Regions from separate parts of the Micromonospora sp. NPDC005291 genome, predicted to be linked through region 1. Evidence: predicted binding sites of a transcription regulator. Region 1 holds the regulator's gene; each other region holds the start of a gene.

Region 1 (9,654 bases):
CACTGGCTGGCGTCACCGGAGGCCGAGTGGGCCTCCGGCACCATCGTCGACCTCAACGGCGCCTCCTACCTGCGCAGCTGACGTCGGCAAGGCCACTAATTCACCCGGCCAGGGAGGTGGCTGGCGGTACCCGGGCGGGTAAGTCCCACCAACATGGCCGACCCCGCGCTGCTCGACCTCACCGCTGACTACCAGGTGGCCGACGACCACGACGACGACCCCGTCCTGTTACGTCCCGACGGCACACCCGTCGACACCTGGCGCGACGATTACCCGTACGACGAGCGGATGGACCGTGACGAGTACGACCGCGACAAACGGATGCTCCAGATCGAGCTCCTCAAGCTCCAGGACTGGATCAAGGAGTCCGGCGAGCGATTGGTGATCGTCTTCGAGGGCCGGGACGCGGCCGGCAAGGGCGGCACCATCAAACGCTTCATGGAGCACCTCAACCCGCGCGGCGCCTCGGTGGTGGCGCTCGCCAAGCCGGACGAGCGGGAAGCCGGCCAGTGGTACTTCCAGCGGTGGATGGCGCACCTGCCGGCGGCCGGTGAGATCGTGCTGTTCGACCGCTCGTGGTACAACCGGGCCGGTGTGGAGCGGGTAATGGGCTTCTGCAGCCGTAAGGAATACCTGGAGTTCCTGCGTCAGGCCCCGGAGCTGGAACGGATGCTGGTGCGCTCGGGCATCCGGCTGGTCAAGTTCTGGTTCTCCGTCTCACAGAACGAGCAGCGCACCCGGTTCGCGATCCGCCAGGTCGACCCGGTCAGGCAGTGGAAGCTGTCCCCGATGGACATCGCCTCGCTCGACCGGTGGGACGAGTACACCGAGGCCAAGGAGGCGATGTTCTTCTGGACCGACACGGCCGACGCGCCGTGGACGGTGGTGAAGAGCAACGACAAGAAGCGGGCCCGGATCGAGGCGATGCGACACGTGCTGCACCGCTTCGACTACGCCGGCAAGGACCTCGCGGTGGTCGGCACGCCCGATCCGCTGATCATCGGCCCAGCGGGCCTGGACCTGGGCCCGGAAGAGGACATGGTCCCCGTCTTCCCCCGCCCCTAACAGCCCCGCCGCCCGCCCCGCCCCGCGCCCCCTACGCCCGCGCTGCCCCGCGCCGCCCCGCGCCGCCCCGCCGCGCGCTGCGCTGCGCTGCGCTGCGTCGATCTAGGGCATATCGCTGCTAGTCGATCTCCCCCAGCAACAATTTGCCCTAGATCGACGGCGCCCAGGGCACCGGGGGCGCGGGCGTAGGGGGCGCGGGCGTAGGGGGCGCGGGCGTAGGGGGCGGGGGTTACCAGCGGCGCAGTCGCGTGGAGAGCACCGCGAGCGCCGCCACGCCGGCGGTGGAGGTGCGCAGAACGGCCGGGCCGAGCCGGACCGGTCGCCCGCCGGCCTCCCGGAAGGCGGTCAACTCGGCCGGGGCGATGCCACCCTCCGGGCCGACCACCAGGACGATCTCACCGACGGCCGGCAGCTCGGCCGTGGTCAGCCGCTCGTCGGCCTCCTCGTGCAGCACGAACCCGGCGGCGGCACCAGCGATCCGGCGGGCCACCGTCGCGGTGGACTCGTCCGGCGCACCGGCCACCACCGGCAACCAGGGGCGGCGGGCCTGCTTGGCGGCCTCCCGAGCGGTGGCCACCCACTTTTCCCGGGCGCGTACGCCCCGGTCGCCGCGCCACTGGGTCACCGAGCGGGCGGCCGCCCAGGGCACGATCTCGTCGACTCCGACCTCGGTCATCGCCTGCACGGCCAGTTCACCCCGGTCGCCCTTGGCGATGCCCTGCACGGTCACCAGCCGGGGTACGGGCGCGTCCGCGTACCCCCGGGAGGTGACGGTGAGGTCCAGGCTGCCCCTGCCGACGGCGGTGACCACGGCGGCGGCCGTGCCACCCCGGCCGTCGGCGAGCAGCAACTCCTCGCCGACCCGCAGCCGCTGCACGGTCGCCGCGTGGTGCCCCTCCGGGCCGTCCAGGGTCAGCGCGTCGCCGGTGGGCAGCGCATCGACCAGGAACAGCGGCGCGGACACCTCAGGCGTGCCCGTTGAACGCGTCGCGCATCCGGGAGAAGAAGCCGCCCTGTTTGGACAGCTCGGCGACCTCCTCACCGCGGGTCTTGGCGAAGTCGCGCAGCATCTTCTCCTGGTCCGGGTCGAGCTTGGTCGGCGTCCGGACGTCCAGGTGCACGTAGAGGTCGCCCCGGCCGGTGCCGCGCAGGTGCGGCACACCCCGGGCGCGCAGCCGCAGGGTGCTGGCCGGCTGGGTGCCGGCCTTGACGTCGACGGTCTCCTCGCTGTCCAGGGTCTTGATGGTCAGCCGGGTGCCGAGCGCCGCCGCGGTCATCGGCACGGTGACACGGCAGTGCAGGTCGTCGCCCTTGCGGGAGTACACGTCGTGCGGCCGCTCGTGGATCTCCACGTAGAGATCACCGGCGGTGCCGCCACCCGGGCCCACCTCGCCCTGCTGGGCGAGCCGGATCCGCATGCCGTCCTCGACGCCGGCCGGGATCTTGACGGTCAGCGAGCGGCGGGTGCGCACCCGGCCGTCGCCGGCGCAGGTGGGGCAGGGGTGCGGGATGGTCGTGCCGTAGCCCTGGCACACGGTGCACGGCCGGGCGGAGACCACCTGGCCGAGGAAGGTGCGCTGCACGGACTGCACCTCGCCACGCCCGGCGCACGCCTCGCAGGTCGCCAGGTGCGTGCCGGCGGCGGTGCCGGCGCCGGAGCAGGTGGTGCAGAGGACCGCGGTGTCGACGGTGATCGGCGCCTCGACGCCGAACGCCGTCTCGTGCAGGTCGAGCTCGAGCCGCAGGATCGCGTCGGCGCCCGGCCGGGTACGCGGACGGGGGCCACGGGCGCCACCCGCCGCGCCGCCGAAGAACGCGTCCATGATGTCCTGGAAACCGACGAACGGGCCGGCTCCGCCGGGGCCACCCGGGCCTCCGGCACCGCCGCCGCCGGGGGCGAGCGGGTCACCACCCAGGTCGACGATCTGCCGCTTCCGGTCGTCCGAGAGGACCTCGTACGCGGCGTTGATGTCCTTGAACTTCTCCTGAGCCTCCGGGTCCGGATTGACGTCCGGGTGGAACTGGCGCGCCAGCTTGCGGTAGGCGCGCTTGATCTCGTCATCGGAGGCTTCCCGGCTCACACCGAGAATGCCGTAGTAGTCCCTGGCCACTGCGTTCCGTGTCCTCATGTTCGTCTCGCGTTGCGCCGATCCGGCGGCAGCAGCCGGCCGTCGGCCCTGACTGTCAGTTCTGGGCCAGCAACTCGCCCACGTAGCGTGCCACGGCGCGCACCGTGGCGATGTTGCCGGGGTAGTCCATCCGGGTGGGCCCCAGCACCCCCAGGCCGCCCACGATGGTGGCGCCCGGGCCGTACCCGGTGCTGACCACCGAGGCGGCGCGCAGGTTGTCGAACTCGTTCTCGTCGCCGATCAGCACCCGGGTCGTGCTCGGCTCGGTCTCGCCGATGAGCTTGAGGAGCACGACCTCCTCCTCCAGTGCTTCGAGGATCGGCCGCAGGGAGCCCTGGAAGTCGAGCAGGCCGCCCCGGGTGAGGTTGGCGGTGCCGGCCAGCGCGATCCGTTCCTCGTGCCGCTCGACCAGCGTCTCCAGCAACACCGTGGCGAGGGTGGTCATCGTCGGACGCAGCTCGGTAGGCGCCTCCTCGACCAGCGTCTGCACCAGCGGCGGCGTATCGGACAGCCGGGCGCCGGTGAGCTTTTCGTTGACCAGCCGACGCAGATCGGTGACGTTCTCGGCGGGCACCGGGCCGGGCAGCTCCACCAGCCGCTGCTCCACACGCCCAGTGTCAGCGATCATGACGAGCATCAACCGGGTGGTGGAGATCGGCACCAGCTCCAGGTGACGCACCGAGGAGCGGGCCAGGCTCGGGTACTGCACGACAGCCACCTGCCGGGTCAGCTGAGCGAGCAGCCGCACCGTGCGGTGCACCACGTCGTCGAGGTCGACCGCGCCGACCAGGAAGCGCTCGATGGCGCGGCGCTCGGCCGGGCTGAGCGGCTTGACCCTGGACAGCCGGTCGACGAATAGCCGGTAGCCACGATCGGTGGGCACCCGGCCGGCACTGGTGTGCGGCTGCCGGATGTAGCCCTCCTCCTCCAGCACGGCCATGTCGTTGCGGACCGTGGCCGGGGAGACCCCGAGCTGGTGCCGCTCGACCAACGCCTTGCTGCCGACCGGCTCCTGGGTGGAGACGTAGTCCTCGACGATCGCGCGGAGCACGGCCAGTTTCCGGTCGTCGAGACCCATCCTCCGCACCTCCTGTCACACGTCGGCCGCCGGCACCGTGGCCCGGCCGGGCCGTCCTGGCACTCGACTGTAGCGAGTGCCAGTCTACGTCGGCGTACCCGCCAGCGCGATGATCAACGACGGTCCATCGGTGCGGCCCCCGCCACCCCGCTGGGCCGATCGGCCCACACTGCCGGGCGGTGTCGCTCTGGTGCGGCGTTGCCACAGGCCCCTACCGTGACACCCATGACTGAACCTCCGCGCCCTCCCGGAGCGGGTGACCCCGGCAACTACCCGCCGGAGCCGACCTCCCCGGGCTCGTTCCCGTCGGCCGAGCCGCCCACCGCACCACTGTCCGGGGCACCCGGCCCGGGCGGCTATCCCCCGGCCGGTGGCTATCCGCCGCCCACCGGTGACCAACCGCCGTCAGGTGGCTACCCTCCGGCGGGTGGCTACCCTCCGCCCGGCGGCTTTCCCCCGCCCGGGGGTTATCCGCCCGGTGGTGCCTACGGCGGCCCCGGCGGCGGCTACGCCAACAATGAGGACAAGACCTGGGCCCTGGTCGCGCACTTCGGCGGCGCCGCCGGCGCGCTGATCAGCTTTGGTCCGCTGGGTTTCGTCGCCCCGCTCATCGCCTTCCTGGCCCGCGGCAACCAGTCGCCGACCGTCCGGGCGCACGCCCTGGCCGCCCTGAACTTCCAGATCCTCTGGTCGATCATCGCGTTCGTGCTGCTCTTCGTGAGCTGGTGCCTGCTCTTCCTGCCCAGCATCGCCGTCGTCGTGATCCAGATCCTGTTCGGGATCATCGCCGGCATGAAGGCCAACGAGGGCACCCCCTACCGGTACCCGATGTCGGCCAGCTTCATCAAGTGACCCCGGGCCGGCCGCTCCCCCGGCCGGCCCGCAGTACCGCTACCGGCGCGCCCGCTCAGGGCAGCAGGTCGCGCACGACCGCGTCGGCGAGCAGCCGGCCGCGCAGGGTGAGCACCGCCCGGCCGGCCGCGTACTCCGGTGCGGCCAGCAGGCCGTCGGCCAGCGCCCGTTCGGCGCCCGCCCGGCCAGGGGCGTCGAGCACCGCCAGCGGCAGGCCGCTGGCGAGCCGCAGCCGGAGCATCACGTCCTCCATGTGCGCCTCGTCGACGGTGAGCACCTCCCGGGCCAGGCCGGGTGACGCTCCCGCGGCGAGCCGCTGGGCGTACGCCGAGGGGTGCTTGACGTTCCACCAGCGCACCCCGCCGACGTGGCTGTGTGCCCCCGGCCCCAGCCCCCACCAGTCCGCGCCGGTCCAGTAGAGCAGGTTGTGCCGGCACCGGGCCTCGTCGGTGCGGGCCCAGTTGGAGACCTCGTACCAGGACAGGCCGGCCGCGTCGAGGGCGGCCTCCGCGGCCAGGTAGCGGTCCGCGGCGACGTCGTCACTGGGGTACGCCAGCTCGCCGCGCCGCATCCGGGCGGCGAGCCGGGTGCCGTCCTCGACGATCAGGGCGTACGCGCTGACGTGGTCCACCCCGGCGGCCACGACCTGGTCCAGCGAGGCGGCGAAGTCCTCGGCCCGCTCCCCCGGTGTCCCGTAGATCAGGTCCAGGTTGACGTGCTCGAACCCGGCGTCGCGCGCCTCCAGGGCGGCGGCGGTGGCACGGCCGGCGCTGTGTTTGCGGTCCAGGATCGCCAGCACCCCCGGGGAGGCGGACTGCATGCCCAGCGAGATCCGGGTGTAGCCGGCGGCTCGCAGCAGCTTCAACGATTCCGGGGTGACCGATTCCGGGTTGGCCTCGGTGGTCACCTCGGCGTCGGCGGCCAGCCCCCAGGTGCGGTCGATGCCGTCGAGGATGCGGGCCAGGTCGTCGGCGGGGAGCAGGGTGGGCGTGCCACCGCCGACGAAGACCGTGTCGACCCGGGGCGGTGGGCTGTCGCCGAGCACCCGGGCGGCGAGTGCCAGCTCGGCCAGCACGGTGTCGGCGTACCCCTCGCGGCTGGCGCCACCGCCCAGCTCGGCCGCCGTGTAGGTGTTGAAGTCGCAGTAGCCGCAGCGGCTCGCGCAGAACGGCACGTGCACGTACACGCCGAAGCCGCGCGCGCCGACCGCCGCGGTGGCGGTGGCGGGCAGCGATCCGTCGACGGGGACGGTCTCACCTTCTGGAAGGACGCCGGGCATGGCCACTAGTGTGCCCGGCATGACCTCTCCCGACGTCCTCGTGCGCGTCGCCACGGCCCGCGGGGTGACCACCCTCACCCTGGACAGCCCACACAACCGCAACGCGCTCTCCACCGCCCTCATGACCCAGCTGCTGGCCGGGCTGGGCGACGCGGTCGCCGACGAGGCGGTCCGAGTGATCGTGCTCGACCACACCGGCCCGGTCTTCTGCTCGGGTGCGGACCTGAAAGAGACCGCCATGGCGTACGCCAGCGGGACGGTGCCGGCCGGAATGCTGAGCGACGTGCTCGCCGTGCTCTGGGAGTGCCCGAAGCCGGTGCTGGCCCGGGTGGCGGGGCCGGCGCGGGCCGGTGGGTTGGGCCTGATCGCCGCCGCCGACCTGGCGGTCTGCGCCGATGAGGCGACGTTCGCCTTCACCGAGGTGCGGATCGGGGTGATCCCGGCGGTGATCTCGGCGACCGTGCTGCCCCGGCTGAACCCGCGCGCCGCCGCCGAGCTGTACCTGACCGGGGACACGTTCGACGGGCGGCGGGCCGCCGAGATCGGCCTGGTCACCGCCGCCGTGCCGGCGGACGAGCTGGACGCGGCGGTGCAGCGCTACTGCGACTCGCTGGTACGGGGCGGGCCCGGCGCGCTGGCCGGCGCGAAGGAGTTGCTGCGCCGGCCGGGCACCGCCGAGCTACGGGGCGAGCTGGCCCGGCTGGCCGCTCTGTCGACCGGCTATTTCCTCTCTGACGAGGGGCGTGAGGGCGTCATGGCCTTCCGCGAGAAGCGACTGGCTCAATGGGTGCCCGCTCGTGACGGAGGTTCCGGCGATCATTCCGGCTAGGCCGGGGCCTCCACCAGGGTGAGATCGCGGCCGGAACGGGAACGTCGCCAACCGGTACGCGACAGCGGAGCCGACCCCGAACCGCTCGGAGCCGGCCAACCCGGCCCCGAACCGCTCGGACGGCCCGGAGGGGTCGGGTGGGGACGTACGCTTGTCTGACTGTCGATCTGGGGGTGTGAGTGCGAACTCGGGCAGCCGTGGCGGGTGGAGTGGTGCTCATCCTCGTCGCCGTGATCGCGATCTGGCTCGTCGTACGGCAGGTCGGTGACCGCCTCCAGTTGCCGCTGGCAGCACGGAAGTGCACCGTGCAGGCCGACGGCCGGGTCGCGCTGGACGCCGACCAGATGGCCAACGCGGCGACCATCGCGGCGATCGGGGCACGGCGTGGAATGCCCGAGCGGGCCGTGGTGGTCGCGCTGGCCACCGCCTACCAGGAGTCCGGGCTGCGCAACCTCGCCGACGGCGACCGTGACTCGGTCGGCCTGTTCCAGCAGCGACCGAGCCAGGGTTGGGGCACCCCGGCCCAGATCCGTGACCCGCGCTACGCGGCCAATCGGTTCTACGCGGCGCTCAAGAAGGTGCGCGGCTGGGAGAAGATGCGGGTCACCGACGCCGCACAGCGGGTGCAGCGCTCGGCCTTCCCTGAGGCGTACCAGAAGTGGGCCGACGACTCCGAGGTGCTCAGCAGGGCCCTGATGGGTGACGCCACCGGCGCGGTCGCGTGCACGGTGGGGCGTACCCCGGCGATGCACGGTGCGGCGGCGGCCGCGCAGCTGACCCGCAACCTGGTGCTGGACTGGGGCCTGAAGGGGACCGACCCCACCGACCCGACCGGGCTGGCGGTGACTCCGGGCGACCAGCGCGACGGCTGGCGGTACGCGCACTGGCTGGTTTCACACGCCCAGGACCACGGGGTGAAGCGCGTCAGCTTCGGCGACCTGGAGTGGACCGCGAGGGACGGCACCTGGGGTCGGGTCACCGGCCAGCAGAGCTCCGCCGGTCAGGTGGTGGCCGAGGTGTTCAACGAGGGTTGACCGACCCGGATCTCTTAACCGGCAGTCACCGCACAATCGGACAATCTTCCGTAAAGACCTCTATTGATCACGGAAGTCTCACTCACCGTAGTTCCCCCGCTGCGCGGGGTCCCACTCGGCCCCACTCGCTCGACACGCCCTCCCCGATGCCAAGGCCATCGCGTTACGATCGGCGGCCTGTGCCAGAAAAGGTTTCACCTCATGGGGAGGGGTACGACGCGGTGTTCGATTACGGCGACCGGACCGGTTACGAGCCGATCAGCGACATTGACCGCAAGGAGTTCCACGAGCAGGGCTTCCTCCTGCTGCGCAACGTCCTGACGGAGGACCACCGGGCGGCGCTGGAGGCGGCGGTCGACCGCGTCTACGCGGAGGAGCAGGCAAAGGGCACCACCAAGAAGGACGGCACCCTGCACCTGCTGGGCTTCCTGGAGCGCGACGAGCTCTTCGGCCAACTGCTCACCCACCCGATCGCCTTCCCGTACATGTGGGGGCTGGCCGGCTGGAACATCTACACCCACCACAACCACCTGGACGTCACCCCGCCGGCCGCCGAGCCGGAGAAGCCGTACTGGGGTTGGCACCAGGACGGGTACCGGCAGAACTCCGACCCGGAGACGATGGACCCGAACCTGCCCCGGCCGATGTTCTCGCTGAAGGTCGCGTACGTGCTGTCGGACCTCTCCGAGACCGGCCGCGGCGCCACCAAGGTCATCCCGGGCAGCCACCTGTTGAACTCGCTGCCCCGGCCCAAGGACCTCAGCGTGCACAACCCGGACCCGGAGGGCACGGTGGAGATCACCGCCAACCCGGGCGACGCCTTCATCTTCGACCGCCGGCAGTGGCACTCGCGGTCGACGAACCTGTCGACCATCACCCGCAAGATGCTCTTCGTCGGCTACACCTACCGGTGGATCCGTCCGCTGGACGAGCTGCACCCCGACGTGAACGGCGAGTGGTACCGCAACCGCACCCCGGTGCAGCGTCAGCTGATCGGTGAGGGCACCCACACGGCCAACTACTGGGGCATCAACTGGGACGGGTACGTCGACGACGAGATCCCGCTGCGCAAGGAGCTCAAGGAGCGCGGTCTGCTGGACCGCAACATCCCCTGGCTCCGCTGATCCGCCCGGAGGGGCCCCTGTCATCGCCTTCGGCATGGCAGGGGCCCCTCCGCTCGTATCCGGACGGTCGCCAACGGTGCCGCTGGAGGGGTGATTCGGGTAGCCGACAGTTGAAGGGCACCGGACCGGGCAGGCCGTACCCTGTGCCGCATGACGGACGGCATCGCCCTGACGTTGCTTATTCTCGGAGTGGCACTCGGCGTCGTCGGCAACTGGATCACACCACCGCGGAAGCTGACCGGGCGATGGGTGGTCGGCATCTTC
Region 2 (9,654 bases), on a different contig from region 1:
ACCACGAGGCTCTCCGTGGTGAGCAGCAGACCGGCGATCGAGGCGGCGTTGGTGACCGCGTTGCGGGTCACCTTCACCGGGTCGATGATGCCGGCCTTGACCAGGTCGACGTACTCGCCGGTGGCGGCGTCGAGGCCGTTGCCCCACTGCATGTCGGCGACCTTCTGGGTCACGACGTAGCCGTCGTGACCGGCGTTCTGAGCGATCCAGCGCAGCGGCTCGACGAGCGACTTGCGCACGACCGAGACGCCGACCTTCTCGTCACCGGTGAAGCCCAGGTCGTCGTCGAGGACCGAGCGGATCTGCACCAGGGCGGCGCCGCCGCCGGGCACGGTGCCCTCCTCGACCGCAGCCTTGGTCGCCGCGATGGCGTCCTCGATGCGGTGCTTGCGCTCCTTCATCTCGACCTCGGTCGCCGCACCCGCCTTGATCACGGCGATGCCACCGGAGAGCTTCGCCAGCCGCTCGGCCAGCTTCTCCCGGTCCCAGTCGGAGTCGGAGGCCTCGATCTCCTTGCGGATCTGGGACACCCGGTCGGCGACGTCGGACTTCTGGCCGCCGCCGTCGACGATCGTGGTGTTCTCCTTGTCGACCACGACGCGCCGGGCGGTGCCGAGCACCTCCAGGCCGACCTGGTCGATCTTGTAGCCCAGCTCCGGGGCGACCAGCTCGGCGCCCGTGGAGATCGCAATGTCCTGGAGCATCGCCTTGCGCCGGTCACCGAAGCCCGGAGCCTTGACCGCGCAGACCTTGAGGGTCTTGCGCAGCGAGTTGACCACCAGGGTGGAGAGCGCCTGGCCGTCCACGTCCTCGGCGATGATCAGCAGGGGCTTGCTGTTCTGCAGGACCTTCTCGAGCAGCGGCAGCAGCTCCTCGATCGCCGAGATCTTCTGGGTGGTGACCAGGATGTACGCGTCCTCAAGGACGGACTCCTGACCCTCCAGGTCGGTGACGAAGTTCGGCGAGATGAAGCCCTTGTCGAACTGGAGACCCTCGGTCACCTCCAGCTCGGTGGTGAGCATGGTGCCCTCCTCGACGGTGATGACACCGTCGCGGCCGACCCGCTCCATCGCCTCGGCGATCAGATCACCGATCGTGGCGTCCTGCGCGGAGATCGTCGCCACGTTCGCGATCGACTCCTTGGTGGTGACCTCTGCGGCACGGCCGAGCAGCGCCTCGGAGACCTTGACGGCCGCCGCGTCGATGCCCCGCTTGATGCCGGCCGGGTTGGTGCCGGCGGTGACGTTGCGCAGACCCTCACGAACCATCGCCTGGGCCAGCACGGTCGCGGTGGTGGTCCCGTCGCCGGCGACGTCGTTGGTCTTGGTCGCCACCTCCTTGACCAGCTGCGCGCCAAGGTTCTCGTACGGGTTGGTGAGCTCGATCTCCTTGGCGATGGTCACACCATCGTTGGTGATCGTGGGCGCACCGAATTTCTTGTCCAGAACGACGTTGCGCCCGCGCGGGCCGAGGGTGACCTTGACCACATCCGCGAGGGCGTTGACACCGTGCTCCAGCAGGTGCCGGGCGTCGTCCGAGAAGCTCAGGATCTTCGCCATGTATGTCCCTTCGAAGCGCCATTGCCCCGGCCCGGCGAGCCGGACCGGGGCAGTGACACTGATCGGTTGCTTACTTCTCGATGACCGCGAGGACGTCGCGGGCGGAGAGCACCAGGTACTCCTCGCCCGCGTACTTGACCTCGGTGCCGCCGTACTTCGAGTAAAGGACGGTGTCGCCGACGGTCACGTCAACCGGGATCCGGTTGCCGGAGTCGTCAACGCGCCCCGGGCCGACAGCGAGGACAGTGCCCTCCTGCGGCTTCTCCTTGGCGGTGTCGGGGATCACGATGCCCGACGCCGTGGTGGTCTCAGCCTCGTTCGCCTGGACCAGAATCCGGTCCTCGAGCGGCTTGATCGCTACCTTGGTCGCCGTAGTCACGGGCATACCCTCCTGGGGTACTGGTTTCGTTGCTGGCCGGCGGGGCCGACCAGCGTCAATTGCCTCATGCCACCGGGCGGGACCGTCGTCGCGGGTGCCGGTCCGCCTGGCGTGCGCACCCGGGTCGCGAGACCCGGAAGCTGGCACCCTCAGGGTGAGAGTGCTAATCGCAGGTTATTCCGTGGCTAGCACTCCGTCAAGGAGAGTGCCAGCGCGCCGTCCTCCGTGTCGCCACAGTTCCGCCAGTCGTCACCGCAACAGCCGCCACGCCCACCGACTGACACCACCGTCGGGGCAGCCCGGCCGGGCCGGGACAATGGCCGGGTGGATCTCGATCAGCTGGCGGCGCTGCGTACCCCCGAGGGGTCGGCCGCGCTCACAGCGGCGGCCGGGCTGGCCGGCGGTGATCCGTTGGCCGCGGCGTCGGCGCTGCGCGCGGCCGGGGTGCCGCCGACGCTGGCCGCGGCGGCACTCACCCAGGCCGAGCTGCGCCGCCGGGCGGTCGGCAAGTTCGGCCCGACCGCCGCGGGGATGTTCCTCACCCGCCCAGGCCTGGAGCAGGCCACCCGTCGGGTGGTCGCCGACCGTCGGGCCGCCCGGCTGTACGCGGCCGGCGTGCGCACCCTGGCCGACCTCGGCTGTGGCCTCGGCGCCGACGCGCTGGCCGCCGCCCGCGCCGGCATCCGGGTGTACGGGGTGGAGGCCGACCCGGTGACCGCCGCGATGGCCGCCGCCAACGCCGCGGCGGCCGGGCTGGCCGAGCTGTTCACGGTCGAGTGCGGAGATGCCACCGGGTTCGACGTGTCCCGGGTCGACGGGGTCTTCTGCGACCCGGCCCGACGCACGACCGGCACCGGGCGACGGATCTTCGACCCCCGTGCCTACTCGCCACCGTGGGATTTCGTCACCGGGCTGGCCGAGCGGGTGCCGCGCACCGTGGTGAAGGTGGCACCAGGCCTGGACCACGCGCTCATCCCGGCCGGCGCGGAGGCGGAGTGGGTTGGCGTGGACGGCGACCTGGTCGAGGCCGCGCTCTGGTGCGGCGAGCTGGCGGAGGTGCCCCGCCGCGCCACGCTCTACCGCCAGGAGGGCGTCGAGGCCCACTGCCAGCAGCTCACCGGCTCGGGTGCCAACGAGGCGCCGGTCGGGCCGCCGCGCCGCTACCTGTACGACCCGGACCCGGCGGTGGTCCGCGCGCACCTCGTCGCCGAACTGGCCGACGAACTGGACGCCACCCTCGGCGACCCGACCATCGCCTACCTCTACGCCGACCACCCGACCCGCACCCCGTACGCGCGCTGCCTGGAGATCACCGACGTGCTGCCGTTCTCGCTCAAGCGCCTGCGGGCGCTGCTGCGGGACCGTCGGGTGGGCCGGGTGGAGATCCTCAAGCGCGGTTCCGCGCTCACCCCGGAGCAGCTTCGGCGGGATCTGCGGTTGGCCGGCGACGCGGCGGCGAGCCTGGTGCTCACCCGGGTTGGCGGCGCACCGACGGTGCTCGTCGGCCGGCCGGTCGACTAGCGTCGGTGGCGTGGCAGGACAGGGCACTCCGGCAACGGCACTGGTGGTCAAGCGCGGAGTCGCGCATCGCACCCATCCGTACCGGGTGGCGCCGGACGCCCCGAACTACGGCGCGTTGGTGGCGGTCGCGCTCGGCGTGGCACCGGAGCGCGTGTTCAAGTCGCTGGTGACCGAGGTCGACGGCGCGCTCACCGTGGCGGTCGTCCCGGTCACCGGCGAGCTGGATCTCAAGGCACTCGCGGCTGCGGTCGGTGGCAAGCGGGCGGTGCTGGCCGACCGTGCGGTCGCCGAGCGCGCCACCGGCTACGTACGCGGTGGGATCAGCCCGCTCGGGCAGCGTCGGCGGCTGCCCACCGTGCTGGACGACTCCGCGTTGACCCTCCCGACGATCTACGTCTCGGCCGGTCGGCGCGGCCTGCAACTCGAACTGGCCGCGGCGGATCTGGTGGCGCTGACCGACGCCCGCACCGCGCCGTTGCAGACCCGCTGAGGGCTTTCATTACGGTCGACTCCTCCTGGGTAGCCGGGGAGTAACAGTCGCGTTGCTGAATTGTTATCGCTCCCAACGAACTTGACACCTGCGCAGCCTTGTGGACTCGCGACGGTGCGCAATACGTTGCCGGACACAACAAAACAACACCTCCCCCACCCCCGAAAGGACCCTGCACATGCGTAAGGGGATCCTCACCATCGCCGCCGTGGGCCTGCTCACGACCGGCGGCTTGACCGCCTGTGGCAGCGACTCCGACTCCGGCACGGCCGACTCCGCCAAGACCCCCAAGATCGGCGTGATCCTCCCGGACAGCAAGTCCTCCGCCCGCTGGGAGACCGCGGACCGTCGGTTCCTGGAAGAGGCGTTCAAGGCCGCCGGCGTTCAGTACGACATTCAGAACGCCCAGAACGACAAGACCGCCTTCCAGACCATCGCCGACCAGATGATCACCAGCGGCGTCACCGCCCTGATGATCGTCAACCTGGACTCCGGCACCGGCAAGGCCGTGCTCGACAAGGCCAAGTCGCAGGGCGTCGCCACCATCGACTACGACCGGCTCACCCTCGGCGGCTCCGCCCAGTACTACGTCAGCTTCGACAACGAGACCGTCGGCAAGCTCCAGGGCGAGGGTCTGGCGAAGTGCCTGACCGACCAGGGTGCCAAGAACCCGGTAGTCGCGTACCTGAACGGCTCCCCCACCGACAACAACGCCACCCTGTTCAAGGCCGGTTACGACTCGGTGCTCAAGCCGAAGTTCGACTCCAAGGAGTACGTCAAGGGCCCCGACGACGCGGTGCCGGCGTGGGACAACGCGCAGGCCACGACGATCTTCGAGCAGCAGCTCACCAAGGCCAACGGCAAGATCGACGGTGTGCTGGCCGCCAACGACGGTCTCGGCAACGCCGCCATCTCGGTGCTGAAGAAGAACAAGCTCAACGGCAAGGTTCCGGTGACCGGGCAGGACGCCAGCACCGAGGGTCTGCAGAACATCCTCGCCGGCGACCAGTGCATGACCGTCTACAAGGCGGTTCGGGAAGAGGCCAAGGCCGCTTCCGACCTGGCCATCGCGCTCGCCAAGGGCGAGAAGAAGGACACCGGCCAGTCGGTGAAGGACGGCGACCGTGACGTCCCCTCGGTGCTGCTCACTCCGAAGGCCATCTACAAGGAGAACGTCAAGGACGTCATCGCCGACGGCTACGTGACCAAGGAAGAGGTCTGCGCCGGGGCGTACGCCAAGCTCTGCGCCGACGCCGGCATCAGCTGACCGACGCCGCAGTACCCGCCGGAACGACCATCGCCGCCCGGCACGGGAGCACCCTCCCGTGCCGGGCGGCGCCGCCGGACGGGCCCCGACCCTCCCTTAAGAAGGAGACCCCCGTGTCCGCGACCCCCCTGCTGGAACTCCGCGGGATCGACAAGAGCTTCGGTCCCGTCCAGGTGCTCCGCGACGTCGCCCTGACCGTCCACCCGGGCGAAGTGACCGCACTGGTCGGCGACAACGGCGCCGGCAAGTCGACCCTGGTGAAGTGCATCAGCGGCATCCACCCCACAGACGCCGGAGAGTTCCTGTTCAACGGTGAACCGGTGCACATCGGCAGCCCTCGCGACGCCGCCTCGCTCGGCATCGAGGTCGTCTATCAGGATCTCGCGCTCTGCGACAACCTGGACATCGTGCAGAACATGTTCCTCGGCCGGGAGAGGCGCAGCGGCATCGTCCTGGACGAGCCGACCATGGAACAGCTCGCTGCCGAGACCCTGGCGGGGCTCTCCATCCGCACCGTCACCTCACTTCGCCAGCACGTGTCCAGCCTCTCCGGCGGCCAGCGTCAGACCGTGGCCATCGCCAAGGCGGTGCTGTGGAACAGCAAGCTGGTCATCCTGGACGAGCCGACCGCGGCGCTCGGCGTGGCACAGACCGCCCAGGTGCTCGAACTGGTCCGCCGCCTCGCCGACAACGGCCTTGCCGTGGTGCTCATCTCGCACAACATGAACGACGTCTTCGCCGTCTCCGACCGGATCGCCGCGCTGTACCTCGGCCAGATGGTCGCCCAGGTGAAGACCACCGACATCACCCACGCCCAGGTGGTCGAGCTGATCACCGCCGGGCGCTCGGGCGGGCTCGGCCTCGCCACCGACCCGGGCAGCAACGGCGACGGCACGCAGCCGGCCGAGTCGATCACAGGAGGCCACCGATGACCACCACCGCCGTGCGGAAGGACGGCCCGGGGGCCGTCACACCGGCGCCGACCGTCGGAGGCCACGTCCGCAATTACCTGAGTCGCGTACGCGGTGGCGACGTCGGCGCGCTACCAGCCGTGCTCGGCCTGATCGTGCTCTGCAGCGTCTTCGCGATCATGCGGCCGTCGTCGTTCCTGTCGGCCGGCAACTTCGCCAACCTCTTCACCCAGGGCGCGGCGGTCACGCTGATCGCGATGGGCCTGGTCTTCGTGCTGCTGCTCGGCGAGATCGATCTCTCCGCCGGCTTCGCCAGCGGCGTCTGCGCGGCGGTGCTGGCCAATGTGGTCACCGTGCTCGGCTACCCCTGGTGGGTCGCCGTGCTCGCCGCCGTCGCCACCGGTGTGGTCATCGGCACCACGCTCGGCATGCTCGTCGCGAAAATCGGCATCCCGTCCTTCGTGGTCACCCTCGCCGGGTTCCTCGCCTTCCAGGGCGTCGTGCTGCTGCTCGTCAAGGAGGGCACCAACATCTCCGTCCGCGACGAGGTGCTGGTCGCCATCGCCAACCGCAACCTCGCCCCCACGCTGGGCTGGGCGCTGGCCGCCCTCGCGGTCATCGGCTACGCGGCGGTGCAGCTGCTGCGCCACCGCAACCGGGTGGCCCGCGGTCTGATCACCGACCCGCTCGCGGTGGTGGCGCTGCGGATCGGCGGGCTCGCCATCATCCTCGGCACCGCAGTGTACGTCCTCAACCTCGAACGCAGCCGCAACGTCCTGATCAGCTCCCTCAAGGGTGTGCCGATCGTGGTGCCAATCATCGCGGTGCTCCTGATCGTGTGGACCTTCGTGCTCCAACGCACCAGCTACGGCCGGCACATCTACGCCGTGGGCGGCAACCGGGAAGCGGCCCGCCGGGCCGGCATCGAGGTCGATCGGATCCGGATCTCGGTCTTCATGATCTGCTCGTCGATGGCCGCCGTCGGGGGCATCGTGGCGGCCAGCCGGGCCAACTCGGTCGACCCGAACACGGGGGGCAGTAACGTACTGCTCTACGCGGTCGGCGCAGCGGTGATCGGCGGCACCAGCCTCTTCGGCGGCAAGGGCCGCGTCCTCGACGCTGTGCTCGGCGGCGCGGTGGTCGCGGTCATCGAAAATGGAATGGGCCTGATGGGGTACAGCGCGGGAGTCAAGTACGTGGTCACCGGCGTCGTGCTGCTCCTTGCCGCCAGCGTCGACGCTCTCTCCCGCCGCCGCGCGGCAGCCACCGGCACCCGCTGACCGCGGGAGGTGGCACCACGATGCGCCCAGGACCGAGCCAGGACCACGTCCGACGGCAGAACCTCGGCGCCCTGCTGAGGCACGTGCACGTCCACGGTGCGACCACGCGCGCCGAACTGACCACCACGCTGGGCCTCAACCGCAGCACCATCGGCGCGCTCACCGCCGACCTGGTCGCAGTGGGGTTGGTCAGCGAGGGCGCGCCGAAGGAGACCGGCCGGGCCGGGCGACCGTCACTGGTCGTCCGGCCCGAATCGAGCCGGGTCTACGCGTACGCGTACTCGGTGGAGGTGGACCGACTGCGTGCCGCACGGATCGGGCTGGGTGGCGCGGTCCTGGACCGCCGTGATCTGGACCGACCGCGCGGCCTGCTGGCGGTGGAGGCCGCGCCGCTGTTGGCCGGCGCGGTCAAGGAAATGCAGCAGATGGTGCCGGCCGACGCGATCTGTGTCGGTGCCGGCGTCGCGGTCTGCGGCATGGTCCGTCGCGACGACGGCCTGGTCCGGCTCGGCCCGACCACCGGCTGGGTGGACGAGCCGATCGGCGCGGCACTCGGCGCCGAACTGGGCATCGATGTGCCGATCACGGTGGGCAACGTTGCTGACGTGGCCGCGTTCGCCGAGCACGTACGGGGCGTGGCGGCCGGCTGCGACAACGTCATCTACCTGTACGGCGATGTCGGCGTGGGTGCCGGCATCATCGCGGGTGGACGCCGGCTGACCGGGCACGGTGGGTACGGCGGCGAGGTCGGCCACATGAAGGTGGTCCGCGACGGCAGGCCCTGTGAGTGCGGCTCCCGGGGCTGCTGGGAGACCGAGATCGGCGAGCAGGGACTCCTCCGCGCTGCCGGACGCTCCGACGCCCGGGGCCGCGACTCGCTGCTGGCCGTCTTCGACGCCGCCGACCGGGGTGACGCCCGGGCCCAGACGGCGGTCCGCCACGCCGGCGACTGGCTCGGCTTCGGCGTGGCCAACCTGGTGAACGTCTTCAACCCCGAGATGGTCATCTTCGGCGGCACCATGCGGGACCTCTACCTCGCAGCGGCGGCCCAGATCCGCAGCCGGCTCAACTCCAACGCGCTCGGCGCCTGCCTGGAGCACGTCCGGCTGCGTACACCAAAGTTGGGCGGGGACGCCCCCCTGATCGGGGCCGCCGAGTTGGCCTTCGAACGGCTCCTCGCCGACCCCCTCGACGTGGGCTGATCCGCGTACCCTGTCCGGCGTGGATGTCGAGCTGCGTGCCTCCGACGACGACCGCAACCGGGTGGTCGCCGAGTTGCACCGGCACACCGCGGCGGGCCGGCTGACCCTGGACGAGTTTTCCGACCGGGTCGGTGCGGTGTGGACAGCGCGCACCCTCGGTGACCTGGCCGCGCTGACCCGCGACCTGCCGGCCCTGCCCGACGTGGCCGTCGACGGCGACTCCGTCGGGCACGGGCGTCGGGAGTTGCTGGTGCTCTTCGCCGTCGCCGCGCTCACCCTGCTGCTGCTCGGCGGCTTCCTCGCCGCCACCCGCTGATCCGCGTCGACCTCCGATGAACTGATCGCGCGATCAGTCCGTACCAGTGGGCGGACGGGCAGCCGGCAGGATGCGGTTGCCCGGTCCAGACGCGTTTCGGTCCGGACCGAGGAGGCACCACAGACATGGCATCGCTCAGATCCGCCCGTCGCTGGCTGGGCAACCGGACCCACCGGGCGGCGATGCTGCTCATCGCGATCGTCGCGGCGATCGGAGTGCTGCCCGGCGTGGCCGTCGCCGCGCCCGCCGGGGGCCAGCAGCTCAACGCCGCCGACATGACGCTGCTCAACGGGGTGCGGCTGGCCGGGTTGTGGGAGATGCCAGCCGGCCAGATGGCCGCCGAGAAGGGGCAGTCGGCGAAGGTTCGGGAGATCGGTGCCGGCATCGCCAAGGAGCACCAGCAGCTCGACCAGCTCGTGGTCGACGCGGCCAACAAGTTGGGTGCGACGATCCCCACCGAGCCGACCGCCGAGCAGAAGGGCTGGCTGGCGGAAATGCAGAAGGCCTCCGGCGCCCGGTTCGACCAGATCTTCGTCACCCGGCTCCGGGTCGCCCACGGCAAGATCTTCCCGGTGATCGGCGCCGTGCGGGCCAGCACCCGGGACGCCACCGTCCGCAAGCTCTGCGACGACTCCAACGGCTTCGTCATGCACCACATGCAGATGCTGGAGAGCACCGGGTTGGTCCGGTGGCCGGAGCTGCCGCCGGCCGCGCTGCCCGCCCCCGGTG
Region 3 (9,654 bases), on a different contig from region 1:
GGCCTGCTCGGCTGGTGCTGGTCGGAGGCCTGGTCTCCGGGCTGGCGCTGCTGCTGCTCGCGGCCGGCACCGGTCAGTCCGGCGCGCAGTTGCCCGCGCTCCTGACCCTGCCGCCAGTGGGTTTCGCGCTGGCCGCGCTGTGGGCCGCGACGTGGCGGCCCGGCGCCGACCCGGCCGACGCCACACGCGCTGGTCGAGCGGCGACGGGCTGGCTCGTGGGCCTGGCCGCACTCGGCCCGTTGGCCTTCACCGACCCCGAAGAGATCAGCCTGCTGCTGGTCGGCACCCGGGACGTGCCGTTCTGGGTGGCAGCCGCCGCCGGTGCCGGGCTCGCCGTCGCCGTCCTGGTCGCCATCGGGTACGGAGTGCTGCTCGCCCGGCCGGCGGCACGCACCCCGAGCCGTCGGGCCGCAGCGGTGGCAGCCGTGGTGCTGCTGGCGGCGTTCGGCGTGGTCGACCTCGGCCCCGGCCAGCCCGGCCTGTACGGCGAGCGGCTGCTCGTGGTGCTGCGCGCACAGGCCGACCTGACCGGTCTACCGGCGGGCGCACCGGGTCGGGCCGGGCGGGACGCTCGCGCGGGGGAGGTCTACCGGCGGCTGGTGACGACCGCCGAGCAGAGCCAGGCCGACCTGCTCCGGGGGCTGACCCGGCTGCGGCTCGACCCGGTGCCGTTCTATCTGGTGAACGCGGTCGAGGTGGACGGCGGCCCGGCGGTACGGGCCTGGCTCGCCCGCCGACCCGAGGTGGCCCGGGTGCTGGTGAGCCAGCGCCTGCGGCCACTACCCGCCCCGGCCGGGGAGAGCCGGGGCACCGCGCCCGCGCCCACCGGCCCGGAGTGGAACATCCGCCAGATCGGCGCCGACCGGGTGTGGTCCCAGCTCGGGGTGACCGGCACGGGCATCGTGGTGGGCAGCTCGGATTCCGGGGTGGACGGCACCCATCCGGCGCTGCGAGCCGGGTTCCGTGGCGGGGACGACTCCTGGTACGACCCGTGGGACGGCACCCGGAGCCCGACCGACCAGGGCGGGCATGGCACCCACACGGTGGGCAGCGCGGTCGGTCGGGGCGGCATCGGGGTCGCACCGGACGCGCAGTGGGTGGGCTGCGTCAACCTGGACCGCAACCTGGGCAGTCCCGCGTACTACCTGGATTGTCTCCAGTTCATGCTGGCGCCCTTCCCGGCCGGCGGCGACCCGTTCACCGACGGCCGTCCGGAGCGGGCCCCACAGGTGCTGACCAACTCGTGGGGCTGCCCGCCCATCGAAGGTTGTGACCCGCAGGCACTGCGACCGGCCACGGCCGCACTGGACGCCGCCGGAATCTTCGTGGTCGCCGCCGCCGGCAACACAGGCCCGTGGTGCGCGTCGATCGACGACCCGCCCGCGCCGTACGCGGACGTGCTGACCGTGGGCGCGGTGGACGCGCAGCGCCGGGTCGCCGAGTTCTCCTCGCGCGGACCGGTTCCGGGCGGCACGGGTAAGCCGGACGTACTGGCACCGGGTGTGGGTGTGGTGTCTGCCATGCCGGGCGGCACGTACGCCGCGCTGGACGGCACCTCGATGGCGACCCCGCAGGTGGCCGGGGTGGTCGCGCTGATGTGGTCGGCGAACCCGGCGCTGGTCGGCGACGTGACCCGGACCCGGCAGATCCTGCGGGACACCGCCACGGCGGCGACACCGACCTACCGCTCCGGCAACCCGGCCGACGACTGTGGCAATCCGTCGAACATCACCGGCGCCGGCGAGGTCGACGCCTTCGCCGCCGTCCAAGCCGCCCAGCGCTAGGAAGGATTTCCACCTGGAAACGTTGGGCGGGAGCGCCGACCGGCAGGCGCTGATCTAGGGTCGGCCACCATGGACGCCGAGATCACCGTCACCGAGCTGACCTCCGACCTGGTCCCCACCGTGGTGCGGCTCTGCGAGCAGGCTCTCGACCTGCCCGAGGACGCAGCCGAGGCGGCTCCGATCGTGGACGTGCTCTGGCCCCGGGCCGCCGCCGCCGACCGGCTGGTGGTAGGGCTGGGCGCGTACCGGGGTGTGGATCTGGTCGGGGTACTCCTCTGCTCGGTGTCGTCGACCGAGGCGGGCGTCGGGCACGTGGACCTGGTCGCGGTGCTCCCGGATCAGCGCCGCCGGGGCGTCGGCCGGGCGCTCCTTCAGCGGGCCGAGCGGGTGCTCGCCGAGCGCGGGGTGACCGAGGTGCTGTTGGCCGGCAACCCGCCGTACTACGCGTGGCCGGGCATCGACGTCCGCTACACGGCAGCGGTGTGCGCTGCCCTCGCGCTGGGCTACCAGCAGGACCGGACCGCCTGGAACATGACGGCCGACCTGTCGTACGACGGGTCGCCGGCGCTGCGGCCCACCGAGGCGGCGGAACGGCGGCTGGCCGATCAGGGCGTCACCGTACGCCGTGCGGAGCCGGCGGACCTGCCGGCGCTGGCCGCGTTCGCCCGGTCCACCTTCGGTGGCACGTGGGACGGCGAGTTGGCCGGGTCGGTGGGTCGTGCCGGCGCCGGTTGTCACCTGGCGGAGCGGGGTGGCGAGGTGCTGGGCTTCGCCGCGTACGGGTCATCCCGGCCGAGTTGGTTCGGGCCGATGGGCACCGCGCCGGCTGCCGAGGGGTCGGGCATTGGTGGGGTGCTGCTGCGGCGCTGCCTACAAGACCAGCAGGCGGCAGGGCTGGACCGGGCGCAGATCGGCTGGGTGGGGCCGGTGCCGTTCTACTCGGGCAGCGCGGGTGCCCGGATCGAGCGGGTCTTCTTCCTGTACCGGCGGGCAGTCCATGCAGAATAAGGGGCGAATAGGATATAGGCCCTGATAGCGCCATTCACCCGCATCGGCCATCGACGCCCCCTACCGTTTCGGTAGAGGAGGCAGCCATGACCACGGATGACGACAAGACCGAGGACGGCCCGCCGATCACCTGGAAACCGGTCGGCGAACTCCCCGGCCAACTGCCATTCGACCGGCTCGACTACGGCGACGCCGAGCAACTGGCCGAGATGACCACCGACGGCGAGTCGGCGATGGTCGAGGAGCCGCAGGAGATGGTGGACGCGCCGATCCAACTGCTTCCGCCGTACGACCGGGCGCAGAAGCGGCGCAACCAGCGCCCACTACCGACCTGACGACGAACGGGGCGGACCGCGTCAGCGGCCCGCCCCGTTCTGTGTCGGATCTGGACTCAGAAGTCCATGTCCCCGCCACCCGGGCCAGCCGGGGCAGCCGGGTTCTTCTCCGGCTTGTCCGCGACAACGGCTTCGGTGGTGAGGAAGAGCGCCGCGATGGAAGCGGCGTTCTGCAGCGCCGAGCGCGTCACCTTGGCCGGGTCGATGATGCCCGCGGCCAGCAGGTCAACGTACTCGCCGTTGGCGGCGTTGAGGCCGTGACCCGCTTCGAGGTTACGGACCTTCTCCACCACGACGCCGCCCTCAAGGCCGGCGTTGACGGCGATCTGCCGCAGCGGGGCGTCCAGCGCGACCTTGACGATGTTCGCACCGGTCGCCTCGTCGCCGACCAGGTCGAGCTTGTCGAAGGCGGTCTTGCCGGCCTGCACCAGCGCGACGCCACCACCCGGGACGATGCCCTCTTCGACGGCCGCCTTCGCGTTGCGAACGGCGTCCTCGATGCGGTGCTTGCGCTCCTTGAGCTCGACCTCGGTGGCCGCGCCGACCTTGATGACCGCAACGCCGCCGGCCAGCTTGGCCAGCCGCTCCTGCAGCTTCTCCCGGTCGTAGTCGGAGTCGCTCTTGTCGATCTCGGCCCGGATCTGGTTGACCCGGCCCTGGATCTGCTCGGCGTCACCGGCACCGTCGACGATGGTGGTCTCGTCCTTGGTCACCACGACCTTGCGGGCGCGGCCCAGCATGTCGAGGCTGGCGGCGTCGAGCTTGAGGCCGACCTCCTCGCTGATGACCTGGCCACCGGCGAGGATGGCGATGTCGGTCAGCATGGCCTTGCGGCGGTCACCGAAGCCCGGCGCCTTGACGGCGACCGACTTGAAGGTGCCACGGACCTTGTTGACCACCAGGGTGGCGAGAGCCTCGCCCTCCAGGTCCTCGGCGATGATCAGCAGCGGCTTGCCCGACTGCATGACCTTCTCCAGGATCGGGAGCAGGTCCTTCACCGACGAGATCTTGCTGTTGGCGATCAGGATGTACGGGTCGTCGAAGACGGCCTCCATACGCTCCGGGTCGGTCATGAAGTAGGCCGAGATGTAGCCCTTGTCGAAGCGCATACCCTCGGTGAGCTCCAGCTCCAGCCCGAAGGTGTTGCTCTCCTCGACGGTGATGACGCCTTCCTTGCCGACCTTGTCCATCGCCTCGGCGATGATCTCGCCGACGGTGCTGTCGCCAGCGGAGATGGAGGCGGTGGAGGCGATCTGCTCCTTGGTCTCGACGTCCTTGGCGAGCTTGGACAGCTCCTCCGAGACGCTCGCCACGGCAGCCTCGATGCCCCGCTTCAGGGCCATCGGGTTGGCGCCAGCGGCCACGTTACGCAGGCCCTCGCGAACCAGGGCCTGGGCCAGGACGGTCGCCGTCGTCGTGCCGTCACCGGCAACGTCGTCGGTCTTCTTGGCGACCTCCTTGACCAGCTCAGCGCCGATCTTCTCGTACGGGTCCTCGAGCTCGATCTCCTTGGCGATGCTCACACCATCGTTGGTGATGGTGGGGGCACCCCACTTCTTCTCGAGCACGACGTTGCGGCCCTTCGGGCCGAGGGTCACCTTTACGGCGTCGGCGAGCTGGTTCATGCCCCGCTCGAGGCCGCGGCGAGCCTCTTCGTCGAAAGCGATCATCTTGGCCATACGGTGTTGTCCTCCTGGACACTCACGGGCCACCCGAGATGTTGCCCCGGATGGGCCGCCTGGTGTGCGCACCTTGGGACGTCGCCACCTGGCGACGACGACGTCCTTCGGCCGGGCCGGATAGCCCGCGACGACCGGCCATGTGCTGCCCCGGTGTCTCCACACCGGCACAACCTGGCCCCACCGTCCCGACCGTTGGCACTCACGGTATGCGAGTGCCAATGACTTGTTTAGCACTCTCCCCTGCCGAGTGCAAGCACGATGGGGCCGCTCAGCCGAGTTCCGCGGCCAGTGCGGCAGCGTTCACCGGCCCCTCATGGGCCCGCTGCTCGGTGTACGTGATCAGCAGGCCGACCAACTGGACGAGGTGGGCCGGCAGGGCCAGCACCGCGGTGACCCCGATCACGGCCACCGCACCGACCGCGGCGCCCGGCGACGCCAACGGGTCCGGACCGAACGCGACGGTGCCCACCGACTCCAGGAAACCGGGAATCAGGCTGCCGACGATCACCACCCCGCCCACCAGCGCCACCCGGCCGAGCAACAGCCCGAGCCGGTCGTGGAACATCCGGAACGACCGGCCGATCGGGTTCTGCCGTTCGAAGAGGTAGACCGGGCCGGCCATGCTCAGCGCGAACGCCAGGTAGATGCCCGGCAGTACGCAGAAACAGACACCTATACCGACGAGCACGCTGATCAGCAGGGTCCAACCCCACAGGCCGAGCGCCCGACGCACGCCGTACCGCAGCGCCGCGTCGATGCTGGCCGGCCTGCCGGCCGCCTGCTGGGTGATCAGCCAACTACCGGCGGCCCATCCCACCGCCTGCACCAGCCCAATGAGCAGGCTGCCGCCGATCAGCGCCACGAGAAGCGTTGCCAGGTCGGCGGCGAAGTTGTCCGGCAGCCCGCCCGCCGGGTCCAACTCGGCCTGCGTCTCCCAGCCGGCCGACGGGTCCACGCCCAGCGAGATGATCGAGAGGACCGCCGCCGGCAGCACCTGGGTGAGCAGCAGGATCGGCACCAACTGCCGCCAACCTCGACGCAGCGCCCCGTTGAACCGGTTGAGCCAGCCGTAGATACCGGCACCGGGCGGAGTGACCAGGGCATCGTTGGGGTCGAGGCCATGACCCGGCGGGTACCAACCGGCCGGCGGCCCCGGATACCACGGCTGCCCGCCGTAGGGACCCACCCCGGGCGGGTAGCCGCCGGTGGGCGGGAACACCCAGCCAGGGGGCGGCGGACCCCAACCTCCCTGCGCGGGATCCCAGCCGGGCGGCGGACCGCCGGGGCCGGCTTGACCCCACCCCTGGGTCGGGCCGGGCTGCGGCTCAGAGGCGGGCGGCATGCCCGGTGCCGCGCCAGAACTGCCGGCGGGCGAGGCCGGGTCGAACGGGCCCGGCTCCCCCGGCCCGGGGGGTGGGGTGGGCGGGGGTGGCTGGTCGGTCATGAACGCTCCTCAGCATTGGCTGGAACGGTTCACGATCTTCCCGGGTGCGCGCCCGCGCCGCAGCCCCGACGCGCGGGGCCGATCGGGGAAGGAACTCAGGCGATGACGCGTACGTGCTCCGCCTGCGGGCCCTTCTGGCCCTGGGCGATCTCGAACTCCACCCGCTGGCCGTCGTCCAGCGCCTTGTAGCCGTCCATCTCGATCGCGGAGAAGTGAACGAACACGTCCTGACCGCCGTCGACGGCGATGAAGCCGTAGCCCTTTTCGGCGTTGAACCACTTCACGCTGCCCTGTGCCACGGTGCACTTCCCTCACTCTGCGCGGCGTTGCCTGCCCGGCGCACGGCGCGGCCGGGCGCCCTCGGACCCGCCTCAGCGATCGATGACGGCCGCTGAAAGAGGTGACCGAAATCGCACGCTACACGAGGAAGGGAAGGAGGCGGTGCCGCGAGGCGGCGGAGATCGGGCACAGCTCGGAAACGGCGTCCAGCCCCTGTGGTAGGCATGCGCACATGACCGCTACCGGCTCAACCGTTGTTCGCCAGGCGGAGATCCGTCGGGTTCGGCCGGACGACGCCGCCCGGATGCGAGCACTGCGCCTGGAGATGCTCGCCGACGCACCGTTGGCCTTCCTGGAGACCCTGGCGGACGCGGCGGCCCGACCGCACACCGAGTTCGCCGCGCGGGTCGCGTACACCTCGGCCGGTTCCAGTAACGCGCAGTTCATCGCCGACCCGGGCGGCCGGCTGGTCGGGCACGCCGGTGGCACGGTCGCCCCGAACGAGCCCGGGCTGACCGTGATCTACGCCGTGTACGTCACGCCGACCTGGCGGGGCAGCGGGCTGCTCGGCGAGCTGATCGACGAGGTGGCCGCCTGGTCACGCGCCTGCGGCCGGCCGGAGCTGCTGCTGGAGGTGGTGGTCGGCAACGACCGCGCCTACCGGGCGTACCAGCGGCTGGGCTTCATCGACACCGGCGTACGCGTCCCACACCCCACGATCCCAGCCCTGAACGAGCTACAAATGCGCCGACAGACCTGAAGAACCATCCCAGGGCAGACCCACTGTGCCCCAAAAGCCGGATGCGCCCCGACCAGCGTGCCCACAAAGGGTTTCCGGGACAGCCCGACCCGCGCAGGGATCAAGCCTGACCGCCGGAGCAGGTCGGGCTGCCCCGGAAACCCCCAACCGCAACCAAATCAGACCGGACGCCGAGACTGCACAATCCGGAACCGGTTAGCCACGTACGCCCCGTCGGTCAACGCCGAGTTGGCCGCCGCGTTGGCCCCACTCCCGTGGAAGTCGGAGAAAGCCGCCGACTGGTTGACGAAAACCCCGCCGGTCAGGTTGCAGGACAGGTGCACCCCGACCTCGACCGCCACCGCCTCGGTCGCGTCCAGCACCGACTCGTCACTGGAGTAGACCGCAGCGGTGAGCGCGCCCTTCTCGCCGACCGTCCGACGCAGCAGCTCCAGGCTGTGCGCGGTGGAGTCGGTGGCGATGGCGAACGAGATCGGCCCGAACCACTCCCGGCCGTACGTCTCCGCGTCGTCCGCGCCCAACTTCACGATCGTCGGGGTACGCACCACCGCGTCGGCGTACGACGGGTGGGCCACGGCCCGCGACTCCAGCACCGGCTCGCCGACCTTGGTCACCTCGGCCAGCCGCTCCAACACCCCGTCGTTGACGATCGCGCCGGTCAGCTCCACGCCTCGGGCGGGGTCTGCGGTGATCTTGCCGACGGCCGCGGCGATCCCGCCGGCCACCTCGTCGAAGCTCTTGTGCCCCTGGTCGGTCTCGATTCCACCGGCCGGGATGAGGATGTTCTGCGAGGTGGTGCACATCTGACCGCTGTAGAGGGTCAGCGTGAAGCCGAGGTTGCGGCACATGCCCGCGAAGTCGTCGGTGGAGTCGATGACGACCGTGTTCAGACCGGCCTTCTCGGTGTAGACCGACGCCTGCCGGGCGTGCGTCTCCAGCCAGTCGCCGTACTCGGTGGAACCGGTGAAGTCGACGATCTTCACGGACCGGTGCAGGGCGAGGTCACTGGCGAGCTTCTCACCGGGCGCCTCGGCCGCCAGCATGATGAGGTTCGGGTCGAAGCCGGCCTCGGCGAGCACCTCCCGGGCGTACTTCACGGTGATGGCCAGCGGCAGCACCGCGCGCGGGTGCGGCTTGACGATCACCGGGTTGCCGGTGACCAGCGAGGCGAACAGCCCGGGGTACGAGTTCCAGGTCGGGAAGGTGTTGCACCCGATGACCAGCGCCACCCCACGCGGCACCACGTGGAACGTCTTGGTCATCCGTAGCGGGTCGCCCTTGCCGGCGGCCTTCTCCCAGCCCGCCGTGCCCGGGTGCCGGGTCATCTCGGCGTACGCGTACGCCAGCGCTTCCAGCGCCCGGTCCAACGCGTGCGCGCCGCCGGCCTGGAAGGCCATCACGAACGCCTGCCCACTGGTGAACTGCACCGCGTTGGCCAACTCGAAGATGTGCTTGTGCAGCCGGTCGAGGATCTCCAGGCAGACGCCCACCCGGGCCTGCGGGCCGGCGTCGCGCCACGCCGGCAGGGCGGCCGAAGCAGCGCTGACCAGCTCGTCGGTGCCGGCGTGCGGGTAACGCACGGCCAACTCCACCCCGAACGGGCTCGTCTCGGTGGCGACCCGAACGCCGGTGCCCGGCTGGTCGAGCGGGAAGTCGCCACCGAGGTACGCCTCGAAGGCAGCCTTACCGTCGGCGGCGGCGGTCTCGCCGTACACCCGGGGGCTGGGGGACTCGGGATAGGCGGACCAGTAGCCCCGCTCCGTGATCGCGGTCAGCGCACGGATGAGGGTGTCGGCGTGCCTGTCGTACAGGGGCTGCGTGGTCTCCGTCATGCCCGCCATCATGCCTGAGTGCCGGCCGCGAGCAGTAGCGCCGATTCCCTTCAGAGGGTGAGCTGCCAGTTGTTCCAGGCATCCACCGGGCGGAAGCCGAGCTGCTCGTTGATCGCCACCATGTAGCTGTTGCCGGCCGCGTTGAAGGTGTCGATGACGCGGACCGCCGGCTCGTGGGTCAGCAGGTGGTGCAGATTCTCCGCCTTGGCGATGAGACCGAGCCGGTGCCCACGGTGGGCCGGGTCGACGATGGTGATCTGCTGGAAGGCGTGCCAGTCGAAGGAGGCGCTCACGTCCAGCACGGTCCAGGCGACCAGCCGCCCGGACGCGTCGTGGCGCATCCCGAGGTGGTAGCGCCGCCGACCCTGGGCGTCCAGGGCGCGCTCGGTGCCACGGATGCGCTCGGCGTCCACCTGCTCCGGGTCCCACTGCACGTCACCCATGGGCGCGTCCATGAGCAGCCGGCCGTCCAGGTAGGCGATGTCCGCCACGTACTCCTGCGGGGTGGAGCCCTGCCAGCAGACCGACTG

The links. Region 1 encodes HrcA, which represses chaperone genes, less so after heat shock. Its sites were predicted from a motif close to GGTTNGCACNCTCNNNNNGAGNGTGCNAACC; they were not measured.
Region 2: groES (co-chaperone GroES) is a predicted target of HrcA. The motif match lies at 2,077-2,107, and genes of this name have one in related genera.
Region 3: groL (chaperonin GroEL) is a predicted target of HrcA. The motif match lies at 5,000-5,030, and genes of this name have one in related genera.

The regions. Positions count from the first base shown of each region.
Region 1 covers NZ_JBEXGR010000027.1:60,897-70,550, reverse strand. The annotation lists gene ABZT18_RS27925 (SDR family oxidoreductase) at 1-81, shown strand, start outside; gene ppk2 (polyphosphate kinase 2) at 154-1,065, shown strand; gene ABZT18_RS27915 (16S rRNA (uracil(1498)-N(3))-methyltransferase) at 1,295-2,029, opposite strand; gene dnaJ (molecular chaperone DnaJ) at 2,031-3,176, opposite strand; gene hrcA (heat-inducible transcriptional repressor HrcA) at 3,250-4,272, opposite strand; gene ABZT18_RS27900 (DUF4870 domain-containing protein) at 4,498-5,124, shown strand; gene hemW (radical SAM family heme chaperone HemW) at 5,180-6,403, opposite strand; gene ABZT18_RS27890 (enoyl-CoA hydratase-related protein) at 6,423-7,232, shown strand; gene ABZT18_RS27885 (hypothetical protein) at 7,412-8,266, shown strand; gene ABZT18_RS27880 (phytanoyl-CoA dioxygenase family protein) at 8,488-9,390, shown strand; gene ABZT18_RS27875 (hypothetical protein) at 9,541-9,654, shown strand, end outside.
Region 2 covers NZ_JBEXGR010000003.1:358,118-367,771, forward strand. The annotation lists gene groL (chaperonin GroEL) at 1-1,559, opposite strand, end outside; gene groES (co-chaperone GroES) at 1,630-1,944, opposite strand; gene ABZT18_RS06105 (methyltransferase domain-containing protein) at 2,263-3,459, shown strand; gene ybaK (Cys-tRNA(Pro) deacylase) at 3,470-3,949, shown strand; gene ABZT18_RS06115 (substrate-binding domain-containing protein) at 4,128-5,216, shown strand; gene ABZT18_RS06120 (ATP-binding cassette domain-containing protein) at 5,330-6,148, shown strand; gene ABZT18_RS06125 (ABC transporter permease) at 6,145-7,407, shown strand; gene ABZT18_RS06130 (ROK family transcriptional regulator) at 7,428-8,609, shown strand; gene ABZT18_RS06135 (DUF1707 domain-containing protein) at 8,629-8,925, shown strand; gene ABZT18_RS06140 (DUF4142 domain-containing protein) at 9,051-9,654, shown strand, end outside.
Region 3 covers NZ_JBEXGR010000007.1:113,099-122,752, reverse strand. The annotation lists gene ABZT18_RS12850 (S8 family serine peptidase) at 1-1,784, shown strand, start outside; gene ABZT18_RS12845 (GNAT family N-acetyltransferase) at 1,854-2,792, shown strand; gene ABZT18_RS12840 (hypothetical protein) at 2,879-3,127, shown strand; gene groL (chaperonin GroEL) at 3,184-4,806, opposite strand; gene ABZT18_RS12830 (hypothetical protein) at 5,078-6,253, opposite strand; gene ABZT18_RS12825 (cold-shock protein) at 6,349-6,552, opposite strand; gene ABZT18_RS12820 (GNAT family N-acetyltransferase) at 6,765-7,292, shown strand; gene paaN (phenylacetic acid degradation protein PaaN) at 7,451-9,124, opposite strand; gene ABZT18_RS12810 (GNAT family N-acetyltransferase) at 9,175-9,654, opposite strand, start outside.